Regions from separate parts of the Stenotrophomonas riyadhensis genome, predicted to be linked through region 1. Evidence: predicted binding sites of a transcription regulator. Region 1 holds the regulator's gene; each other region holds the start of a gene.

Region 1 (3,273 bases):
ACGAGCGCCTGCGCGGCTGCCCAGTGCGCGCCACCGCGCTGGACCTGATGGACGAGTATGGCTTCGATGCCGGCCTCGCCCGCGACGTGGCCATGCAGATCCCGCTGGAAACCGAAGCCCACCGTGGCCGTGGCCTGATGCTGGGGCTGATCTCGCGCAAGCTGCCGATCGCCCCGGTCGACCCGCTGGAAGAAGGTGGTGTGATCGCACTGGTCGGCCCCACCGGCGCCGGCAAGACCACCACCATCGCCAAGCTGGCCTCGCGCTTCGCCGAGAAGCACGCTGCGCGTGACGTCGCCCTGGTCACCACCGACACCACCCGCATCGGCGCCCGCGAGCAGCTGTACGGCTACGGCCGCCAGCTCGGCATCGCCGTGCACGAGGCCAACAGCGGCACCGACCTGGACCAGCTGCTGGAACGCCTGAAGGACTACAAGCTGGTGCTGATCGACACCGCCGGCCTGGGCCCGCGCGACCGCGCACTGGCCGCCCAGCTGCAGTGGCTGCGCGCCGCGCGCCAGGTCCGCACCCTGCTGGTACTGCCGGCCAACACCAGCTTCGGCGACATGGACGAGGTGGTCCGCCGCTTCGGCGCCGCCAACCTGCAGGGCCTGGTGCTGAGCAAGCTGGACGAGACCGGCCGCTTCGGCAACGCCCTGTCGGTGGCCGTGGACCATGCCCTGCCGATCACCTGGGTGACCGATGGCCAGGACGTCCCGGAGGACCTGCACCGGGCCAGTGCAGCCAATCTTGTACTTCGCCTTGAAGATTTGCGCCGAGCGGCCGATATGCCCTGCAACCCGGAGTTGAACCATGCCGTCGCGTGAGTACGCCAAGCTGACCAAGACCTTCCCGCTGTCGGCCACCCGCAGCGAGCCGCTCGGCCCTGTGCGCACCATCGCCGTGACCGGCGGCAAGGGCGGCGTGGGCAAGACCAACGTCTCGGCCAACCTGGCCGTGGCGTTGGCCGGCATGGGCAAGCGCACGCTGCTGCTGGACGCCGACCTCGGCCTGGCCAACATCGACGTGATCCTGGGGCTGAACCCCACCTTTACGTTGGCCGACCTGGTCGCCGGCCGCTGCTCGCTGGAAGACGTCATCGTCGAAGGCCCGAACGGCGTGTTGGTGGTCCCGGCCGCGTCCGGCCGCCGCCACATGGCCGAGCTCGCCCCGGCCGAGCACGTTGGCCTGGTCAACGTGTTCTCCGAGCTGGAGCGCGAACTGGACATCATGGTGGTGGACACCGCCGCCGGCATCACCGACGGCGTACTGACCTTCTGCCAGGCCGCGCAGGACACCGTGGTGGTGGTCTGTGACGAGCCGGCCTCGATCACCGACGCGTATGCGCTGATCAAGGTGTTGTCGCGCGAGCGCGGCGTGGACCGTATCCAGGTGGTGGCCAACATGGTGCGCGACCCGAACGAGGGCCGCGTGCTGTACGAGAAGCTGACCCGTGTCTGCGAGAAGTTCCTCGCCGATGTGTCGCTGAACTACCTGGGCTGTGTGCCGCAGGATGACTGGCTGCGCCTGTCGGTGCAGCGCCAGCAGCCGGTGGTGAAGGCCTATCCGTCCAGCCCCGCCGCGCTTGCGATCACCGAGATCGCGCGCCGCACCGCACGCTGGCAGGCGCCGACCGAACCGCGTGGCGGCGTTGAATTCTTCCTCGAACGCATCCTCAAGCAGCGCGGGGTGGCGGCATGAAAGGCGCAGCCCAATACAGGGAAGTGCAGCGCTCGGCAGCCAACGAGGTCATCGCCCTGCACTCGGACCTGGTGCGGCGCATCGCCCACCACCTCGCCGCACGCCTGCCTGCCAGCGTCGAAGTCGACGATCTGATCCAGGCCGGCATGATGGGGCTGATCGAGGCCTCGCGCAGCTATGACGCCGACCAGGGTGCTTCGTTCGAGACCTACGCCTCGATCCGCATCCGCGGTTCGATGATCGATGAGATCCGCCGTGGTGACTGGGTGCCGCGTTCCGTGCACCGCCGTGCTCGTGATGCCGCCGCCACAATCCGCCGCCTGGAACAGAGCAGTGGCCGCGCCGCCAGCGCCACCGAAGTGGCCGCTGCGATGGAGATGCCGCTGCCCGAATACCTGCGACTGATGGAAGACGCTGCGCGCGGCCAGGTGCTGAGCCTGGAATCGCGCATCGAGGACCAGGGCGAGCTGGACACCGTCGCCCAGGGCGGACCGACCCCGCAGCAGGTGCTGGAGCGGGGCGAATTCGGTCGCGAACTGGGCAAGGCCATTGGCCACCTGCCCGAGCGCGAAAAGCTGGTGCTTTCGCTCTACTACGAGCAGGAACTGAACCTGAAGGAGATCGGCGCGGTGCTCGGCGTGAGCGAGTCGCGGGTCTGCCAGATCCACGGCCAGGCCGTGCTGCGCCTGCGTGGTCGACTGAAGATTTTCGAGGCGGCAGACGCCGGCCTGGAAGAATGAACATGCCCGAGGTGGCTGCCCCCGGCCACCCGGAATGAACAACAAAGGAATTCTGCTTTGAACAAGAACATGCGCATCCTGATCGTCGACGACTTCTCGACCATGCGTCGAATCGTCAAGAACCTGCTGGGCGATCTGGGCTTCACCAATACCGCCGAAGCCGAGGACGGGCATGCTGCGCTGTCGCTGCTGCAGAGCCAGCCGTTCGATTTCGTGGTCACCGACTGGAACATGCCGGTGATGACCGGCATCGAGCTGCTCAAGGCGATCCGCGCCGATGCCAAGCTGAAGACCCTGCCAGTGCTGATGGTCACCGCGGAAGCCAAGCGCGAGCAGATCATCGAAGCCGCCCAGAGCGGTGTGAACGGCTACATCATCAAGCCGTTCACTGCACAGACGCTGGAAGAGAAGCTCGGCAAGATCTTCGAACGCCTGGCGGCCAGCGCCTGATGGATACCACGGTCGACAAGAACGCCCTCGCCCTGCGCCTGCAGGAAGCCCTGGACGCGCTGGAGTCCGGTGATGAGGCCGCCTGGCGGCAGCGCATCGACGGACTGGTCGCGCTGCGCACGCAGCCGATGATGAGCGGCCTTTCGCGGCTGGCCCGCGAACTGGGACAGGCGCTGGGTGAACTGCCGACCGTACCCAGCGAAGCCGGCGAACTGGACGATGCCTGCGCGCGCCTGGACCACGTGGTGGCGATGACCGAACAGGCCACGCACCGCACCCTGGACCTGGCCGAAGAATGCCGCAGCCTGACCGAACAGCTGCGCGCCGAAGGCCTGCAGCCGGGCCAGGACGCGCAGCTCGATCGCATCCGCCACAACCTCAC
Region 2 (3,273 bases), 870 kb from region 1:
TCAATCTGCTCATCCCGAATCCGGAATGGGTGTCCGCGCGCAGCCTGCGCATCCTGCCGCGCTTCGATGCGCTGCTGACCAAGACCGAAGACGCGACGCGCATCTTCAATGCGCTGGGCATGCGCGCGCTGGAAGTCGGTTTCTGCAGCCGCGACCGCTACGACCCAGCGGTGCCGCGCAAGCCCCGCAGCTTCCTGCACGCGGCGGGCAGCAGCCACATGAAGGGAACGGCGGCGCTGGTCAAGGTCTGGAAACGGCACCCCGAATGGCCGTTGTTGACCGTCCTGCGCGGCGGGCCTTCGGACGAGGAGGAGGGCGGTGCCGCGAACCTGCGCATCGTCCGTGAACGACTGCCCGACGAGGAGGTGCAACGCCTGCAGAACGAGCATGCGTTCCACTTGTGCCTGTCGCAGACGGAGGGTTGGGGCCACTACCTGGTGGAGGCGATGAGCTGTGCGGCGGTGGTGATCACCTGCGATGGCGCGCCGATGAACCAGATGATCGACGAAAGCCGCGGTCTTCTGGTCGCTGCCCATGAAGGCCCGCCGTGTCACTTGTCCAGGACCTGGCATGTGGATGAAGCAGCGCTGGAACAGGCTGTGGAGCGTGCCTTGGCGATGGACGAGGCTGAATGGCGCCGGCTGGGCGCCAATGCACGCGCGTGGCACCTGGCGACCGAGGTTGCGTTCCCTCTGCGCCTCAGCGAGGCCCTGGCCAAGGTCTGAGGCCAGCGTACCGTTGCCGCAGCGCGCTCAGGCCGGTATCAGGGTGATCTGCGGATGCCCACTGAAGATTTCCATCACGATCTCGAAGTAGGTCTGGCCACGGCCCTGCTCCAATGCTGCCAGCGTGTCGCGGATGGCCGCATGATTGAACCGGCCGGCCTGCTCAAGCTTTGCCTGCAGCCATGCCCGCGTGGTCTCGTAGCCCAGCGCCGCGCGGCTGTGCGCGATATCCCGCCACACCACCGTTGCGGCGGGATGACCGGCGAGCGCGCCATAGCCGCCCCACAGTAGATCATCCAGCGCGTCCAGGCTGGGCCCCAGTCGCCAGTCCTCGCTGGCCATGAATACACGGTTGATTTCCACGTACAGGCTGGCGATGTCGTTGATGGACGTGCCTTCGATGTGCAGGACAAGTGGCATGTGTCGACTCTGGATGAATCTGCCCGGTTGCGGCGGTTGCTGCATTCTGCAGGCCTTGCCCAGATTCATGGTGTAAAGGCGGCGTGATTTTCCTTGTGCGTCGGGATTTCAGTGGTGGAGAAAATCCGTGCGGCACCGCGATTAACTGCCGGATTTCATGCCTGTCTGCACAGTTCCATATATTTGGATCGTTCCATATATAAACTCCCATAAAGTTTCCCTGCGCTGCGCCGCCATCGAACGTACGGCCACGATCAAGGGAATTGAGATGCTTGCCTTACGTAATCTCCGTGTGGGATCCCGGCTTGGCGCCGGCTTCGGTCTGCTGCTGCTGTTCATCATGGCCATCATTGGCCTGGTGCTGTACGGAAATCACCTGAAATCCGCCCAGTTCGAGAAAGTGGTGGACGTCAACATGGTGAAGATGCGGCTGTTGAACGACATGCTGGATACCAACAATGCGGTGCTGATGCATCGGCGCCTGATGGTGATCAAGCGTGGCGAGGATTTCGACAGGGATTATCAGAAGGCGCAGGAGTTGTCGCAGACCTACGACGGCATCTGGGCCAAGTACATCAAGATTCCGCGCGATGCCACCGGCGATGCGCTGGTTGCGAAAATCGACGCGGCACGCAAGGCCACCGATGCCTCCACCCAGCATCTGCACGAGCGCATGAAGGCCGGTGATTTCGACGGCGCGGCCAAGGAACTGCTCGCCGAGCACGGGCTGGCAACCGCGTGGAACGAAGCCATCTCGAGCTTGCTGCGGCATCAGGAGACGCTGACCGCGCGCAGCCGCGAGGAGTACCGATCAACCGAGTCCTGGACCGGCACGTTGTCGATCGTGTTCGGTGTGATGAGCCTGTTGCTCGGTTCGCTGGCCGCCTGGGCGATCACCCGCAGCCTCACCCGCCCGCTGGAAGGGGCGGTGAAGTTGGCTGACGGCATCGCTGGTGGTCGCCTGGACAGTGTCATCGATGCCTCGGGCAACGATGAGGTGACCCAGCTGCTCAGGTCGATGCAGCGCATGCAGGCGCAGCTGCAGTCGGTCATGGCCGCGCAGGGGGAGCTGGCACGCCAGCACGATGCGGGCAGCCTCAGCTACCGCATGGACGAGAGCGCATTCCCCGGCGACTACGGACGCATGGTGCACGAGACGAATGCGCTGGTCGGTTCGCACGTGCAGGTACAGAACCGGCTGATCGAGGTGATGAAGCACTACGCCCGCGGCGATCTGTCGGTGGACATGGATCCGCTGCCCGGCGAGAAGGCGGCGATCACCCAGGCCATGGACGAGACCAAGTCCAGCCTGTCGGCGATCAACAGCGAGATCCGCCGGCTGGCAACCGCTGCAGCGGCCGGTGACTTCAGCCTGCGCGGCGATGAAGACCGCTTCGCCTACGATTTCCGCGACATGGTGGCCGGGCTCAATCGCCTGATGAAGACCACCGACGAGAACCTGGTGCAGGTGTCGACCCTGCTGCAGGCGATCTCGCGCGGCGACCTGACCGTACGCATGCAGGGTGACTTCCACGGCGTGTTCGCCCGCATGCGTGATGACTGCAATGCCACCGTCGATCAGCTCAAGCAGATCGTCGGCCGCATCCAGTCCAGCGCCTCCAGCATCAATCTGGCCGCAGGTGAAATTGCTTCGGGCAACACCGACCTGTCGCGGCGTACCGAACAGCAGGCGGCGAACCTGGAAGAAACGGCGGCATCGATGGAGGAGCTGACCTCCACCGTGAAGCAGAATGCCGAGCATGCACGGCAGGCCAACCAATTGGCCATCGGCGCGCACGGTGTTGCGTCCCAGGGCGGTGAAGTGGTGGGCCAGGTGGTGACCACGATGTCGGCCATCGAGGCCTCGTCGAAGAAGATCGCCGAGATCATTTCGGTCATCGACGGCATCGCCTTCCAGACCAACATCCTGGCATTGAACGCGGCGGTCGAAGCTGCGCGTGCCGGGGAACAGGGCAGGGGCTTCGCAGTGGTGGCCAGCGAAGTGCGTACGCTGGCGCAGCGCTCGGCGGGTGCGGCCAAGGAGATCAAGGGGCTGATCGAGGATTCGGTCGGCAAGGTCGCCGATGGCTCGGCGCTGGTCCGCCAGGCGGGCACCACGATGGGCGAG
Region 3 (3,273 bases), 1.9 Mb from region 1:
CGTGCCGGCAGGGTGCTGTCCAGCTTGCCAGCGGCGACATCACCGGCCACGCGCACAGCTTCGGCCAACGGACGGATTGCCAACCGGCGCAGCAGAACATAGACACCCGCACTGAGGGTCAATGCTGCCACCACACCGACCAGCAGGGTCAGCCACAGCAACTGACGTGCCTCTGCGACGATCACCGAATGCGGCATCACCACGCCCAGCGCGAAGCGCTGCGGGGCGTCGCCCACGCGCAGCGGCACGTACACGCGCACGTTGCCGGCCGCATCGGGGCTGAAAGCCTCGAACGGACGGTCGGCAGCGATGTCGGCCAGCATGCTGCGGGTCAGCGCGTCGCTGCGTGGCTTGCCGATCTCAGCGGCATTGGCCGAGGCCAGCACCACGCCCTTCGGCGACAGCAGTTCGACGCTGCCAGCCCCCATCGGCTTCAACGTCGCCAGGTGCTTCTGCAGCGCCGCCAGCGAGAAATCGACGGTGAACACGCCGAGGAACCTGCCATTCTCGACAATGGGCGTGCTCAGCGTGCTCATCAGCACCTGCTGGCCGGCGATGTCATAGGCATAGGGCTCGCTGACCTTGGGCAGCTGGTCGCGGCTGGGCACCATGTACCAGTCACCGGAACCGCTGGCGGTCTCGGTGTAGTCGGTCATCTGCGACTGCTGCGGCTTGCCGTCGTGCCAGGCCCAGTAGCTCATGTAGCGACCGGTGGCGTCGTGCGCTTCAGTGTTGACGAACTCGGCATCCTTGCCGTCGAAGGCATCGGCCTCCCACATGGTGCTCTTGCCCAGCCACTCCGGGTGGGTACGCAGCTGTTCGCCGAGTACTGCCGCCAGGCTGGCGCGATCGGGCACGTCACCGCGCGCACGCTGGGCGAGCACGGTTTCGACCATGGCATCGTTGCTGGCGAAAGCGGTGCCCAGGTCAGCCGAGACCTGGCGCGCTTCGGCGGTGGCTTCGCTGGACAGGGTCTGGCGCGAGGCGTTGATCAGGCTGGCGCTGGCCTGGCGGTAGATCAGGAACGCGGTCAGGCCGAAGCACAGCAGTGCGATCACAGCGGTGCCCAGCATCAGCTTGTGGGCAATGCTGCCCGGGCGGCGGGCAGCGGCGGAGCGGGAAGGAGGCATGGAAAGGTCCGCAAGGCAGTTCAGGACGACCGGCGCCGCGAGGGCACCGCGCAGGCGCGCGATCCATCGCGCAGGCCACCGGCCGCCGGGGCATGCCCGGCACTGGAAGCGCACCGGGTTAGCGGCCGCCTGCCAACGAGGTTGAGGCGGCCGGCCTGCACATTCCTGAACCTGCTCAGGGTCGGGTCAGGAACCCGCCCCGCGGCCGCCCTATTCGGCCACGCGGTCCTTGATCCATTCCGCCCGCGGCAGCACTTCGATGCTGCCAGCGGCGTACTGCTGGAGCACATCGTCCGGACCGAAGCGCGGCTGCCAGCCGAGTTCGCTGCGCATGAGCGCACTGTCGTAGACGCGGTCGATGCTCAGCGGCAGCGGCCAGCCACGGCGCTCGAACTCGGCCAGCAACTGCGGGGCGCGGCGGGCCAGCACCCCGCGTGGTTGGGTCGCCAGTTCCAGGCAATCCTCGCGCCGGAACGGCGTCGGTGCGCAGGCAATGTAGCGGGCGAAGGCAGCGCCCTCATCGTGCAGCAGCGCGGCATGTGCGCTGGCCACGTCGCGCGCGTCGATGCCACGGTGCAGGCGGAACATCGCCATGCGCTCGGGCGGTTCCGGGAAGCAGCGGCCCATGCGCAGCACGCGCACACTGAAACCGGGCGCGGTTGCGGCTTCGGCCAGAGCCTCGGCCTGCAGCTTGGTGCGATGGTAGATGGTGCGCGGCAGAGGCTCGGTGTCCTCGTCGATCCAGCGGCAGCCGCCGGCCACCACCGCGTGACCGTAGAGGGCGGTGGTGCTGGTCAGCACGAAGCGCCGTGCACCGGCCTCGCGTGCCGCCTGCAGCAGGTGCGCGGTGGCGTCCACATTGATCTGCTGGAACACCGCATCCGGCACCAGCCCGACGTGCGGGGCATGCAACGCTGCGGTATGGATGACCGCGTCGACACCCTGCACCGCCCGCGTGACCGCCTGACGATCAGTGACATCGGCAATGATTCGCGTCGTGGCGAACGGGCTGCGATCCAGCCCCACCACTTCATGGGCCGCCGCCAACGCGCCGAAGATCGCCCGCCCGATCCGCCCGGAACTGCCGGTCAACAGAATCTTCATTGAGTCCATTCACTCGAAGCGCCCGGGAACTACCGGGATGCTTCGATTCTAGGCATGCAGCCGCGCATCCGCGATAGGACGGCGTTGCAGATATGCGTTCATCCTGACGACTTCATCGGGGCCAGCAGCTGCCGTGCGATGAACAACGGATCATCACCTCCTGGCGTATCAGGCATGACGCCGCGCTTCTCCCAGTTGCCGCCGGTGCGCAGATTGATCGGCTGCCGGTCCGGAATGCTGATCTGATAGCCATCCGGCAGCAGCACAGGATCATCGAACATATGCGCGGCGCCGCCGCTGCGACTGCCGACGATCTGCGCTCGTCCCAGCGCCTGCAGCGAGTACGCCACGAACTCGGCGGCCGAACCGGTACGGCGGTCGATCAGCACCACTAGCGGCTTCAGGTACAAAGGCAGGCTCGCTGGCGGCAGCAGTACGGGGGTACGCCTGCCACGCTGCTCAAGCGCCTGCACTGCGGTGACGCCTGGCTCCAGCAGCGTGCGCACCAGCAGGTCCGCGCTGCCATCATCACCGCCCCCGTTCTGGCGCAGGTCCAGCACCAGGCCATCGGTGTCGGCCAGCAGGCTGAACGCCGCCGCCAGCTTGGGCCGGGCCAGATCCAGCGGGTAGAAGCTGCTCAGGCGCAGGTAACCGATGTTGCCCTCCAGCACCCGCACTTCGCGCACGCCCGCAGCATTGCCACGCGCATCCGCGCGCCAGGCCATCAGCCAATCGTCCTGCCCGGCGCGGGCATCCACCCGTTCCACATGGAAGTGGCCGTCGAACACGTCCAGGTCCTGGTTCAGGCGCGCACTGAAGACCTTCGGGTCCGCGCAGCTGTCCACATAGCGCTGCTGGCTGGACCAGCCGCGCACGGCCCCGGCAATGCGCGCGCCCTCGGCCACGTCCAGGTAGTGCGCCTGTATCGCCGTGGCCGCCGCCTGCAGCACCGCGTCCTGGGCCGGGCAGGACGCCGCCAGCACCGCGCCCAGCATCCACGAAACCGCCATGACCGCACCCCACGTTGATGATATGTAAG

The links. Region 1 encodes FliA, which starts transcription of late flagellar genes. Its sites were predicted from a motif close to TAAAGTTTNNCNNNCNNNGGCCGATAA; they were not measured.
Region 2: the regulator FliA is predicted to act here: its motif matches at 1,356-1,382, upstream of SriyCCGPB3_RS06055 (methyl-accepting chemotaxis protein).
Region 3: the regulator FliA is predicted to act here: its motif matches at 1,249-1,275, upstream of SriyCCGPB3_RS18765 (methyl-accepting chemotaxis protein).

What each region holds. Positions count from the first base shown of each region.
Region 1 covers NZ_CP155568.1:2,154,664-2,157,936, reverse strand. The annotation lists gene flhF (flagellar biosynthesis protein FlhF) at 1-827, shown strand, start outside; gene SriyCCGPB3_RS10150 (MinD/ParA family ATP-binding protein) at 814-1,701, shown strand; gene SriyCCGPB3_RS10145 (RNA polymerase sigma factor FliA) at 1,698-2,441, shown strand; gene cheY (chemotaxis response regulator CheY) at 2,499-2,891, shown strand; gene SriyCCGPB3_RS10135 (protein phosphatase CheZ) at 2,891-3,273, shown strand, end outside.
Region 2 covers NZ_CP155568.1:1,289,173-1,292,445, forward strand. The annotation lists gene SriyCCGPB3_RS06045 (glycosyltransferase) at 1-725, shown strand, start outside; gene SriyCCGPB3_RS06050 (barstar family protein) at 753-1,145, opposite strand; gene SriyCCGPB3_RS06055 (methyl-accepting chemotaxis protein) at 1,414-3,273, shown strand, end outside.
Region 3 covers NZ_CP155568.1:4,068,136-4,071,408, forward strand. The annotation lists gene SriyCCGPB3_RS18765 (methyl-accepting chemotaxis protein) at 1-1,130, opposite strand, end outside; gene SriyCCGPB3_RS18770 (NAD-dependent epimerase/dehydratase family protein) at 1,341-2,234, opposite strand; gene SriyCCGPB3_RS18775 (S41 family peptidase) at 2,333-3,244, opposite strand.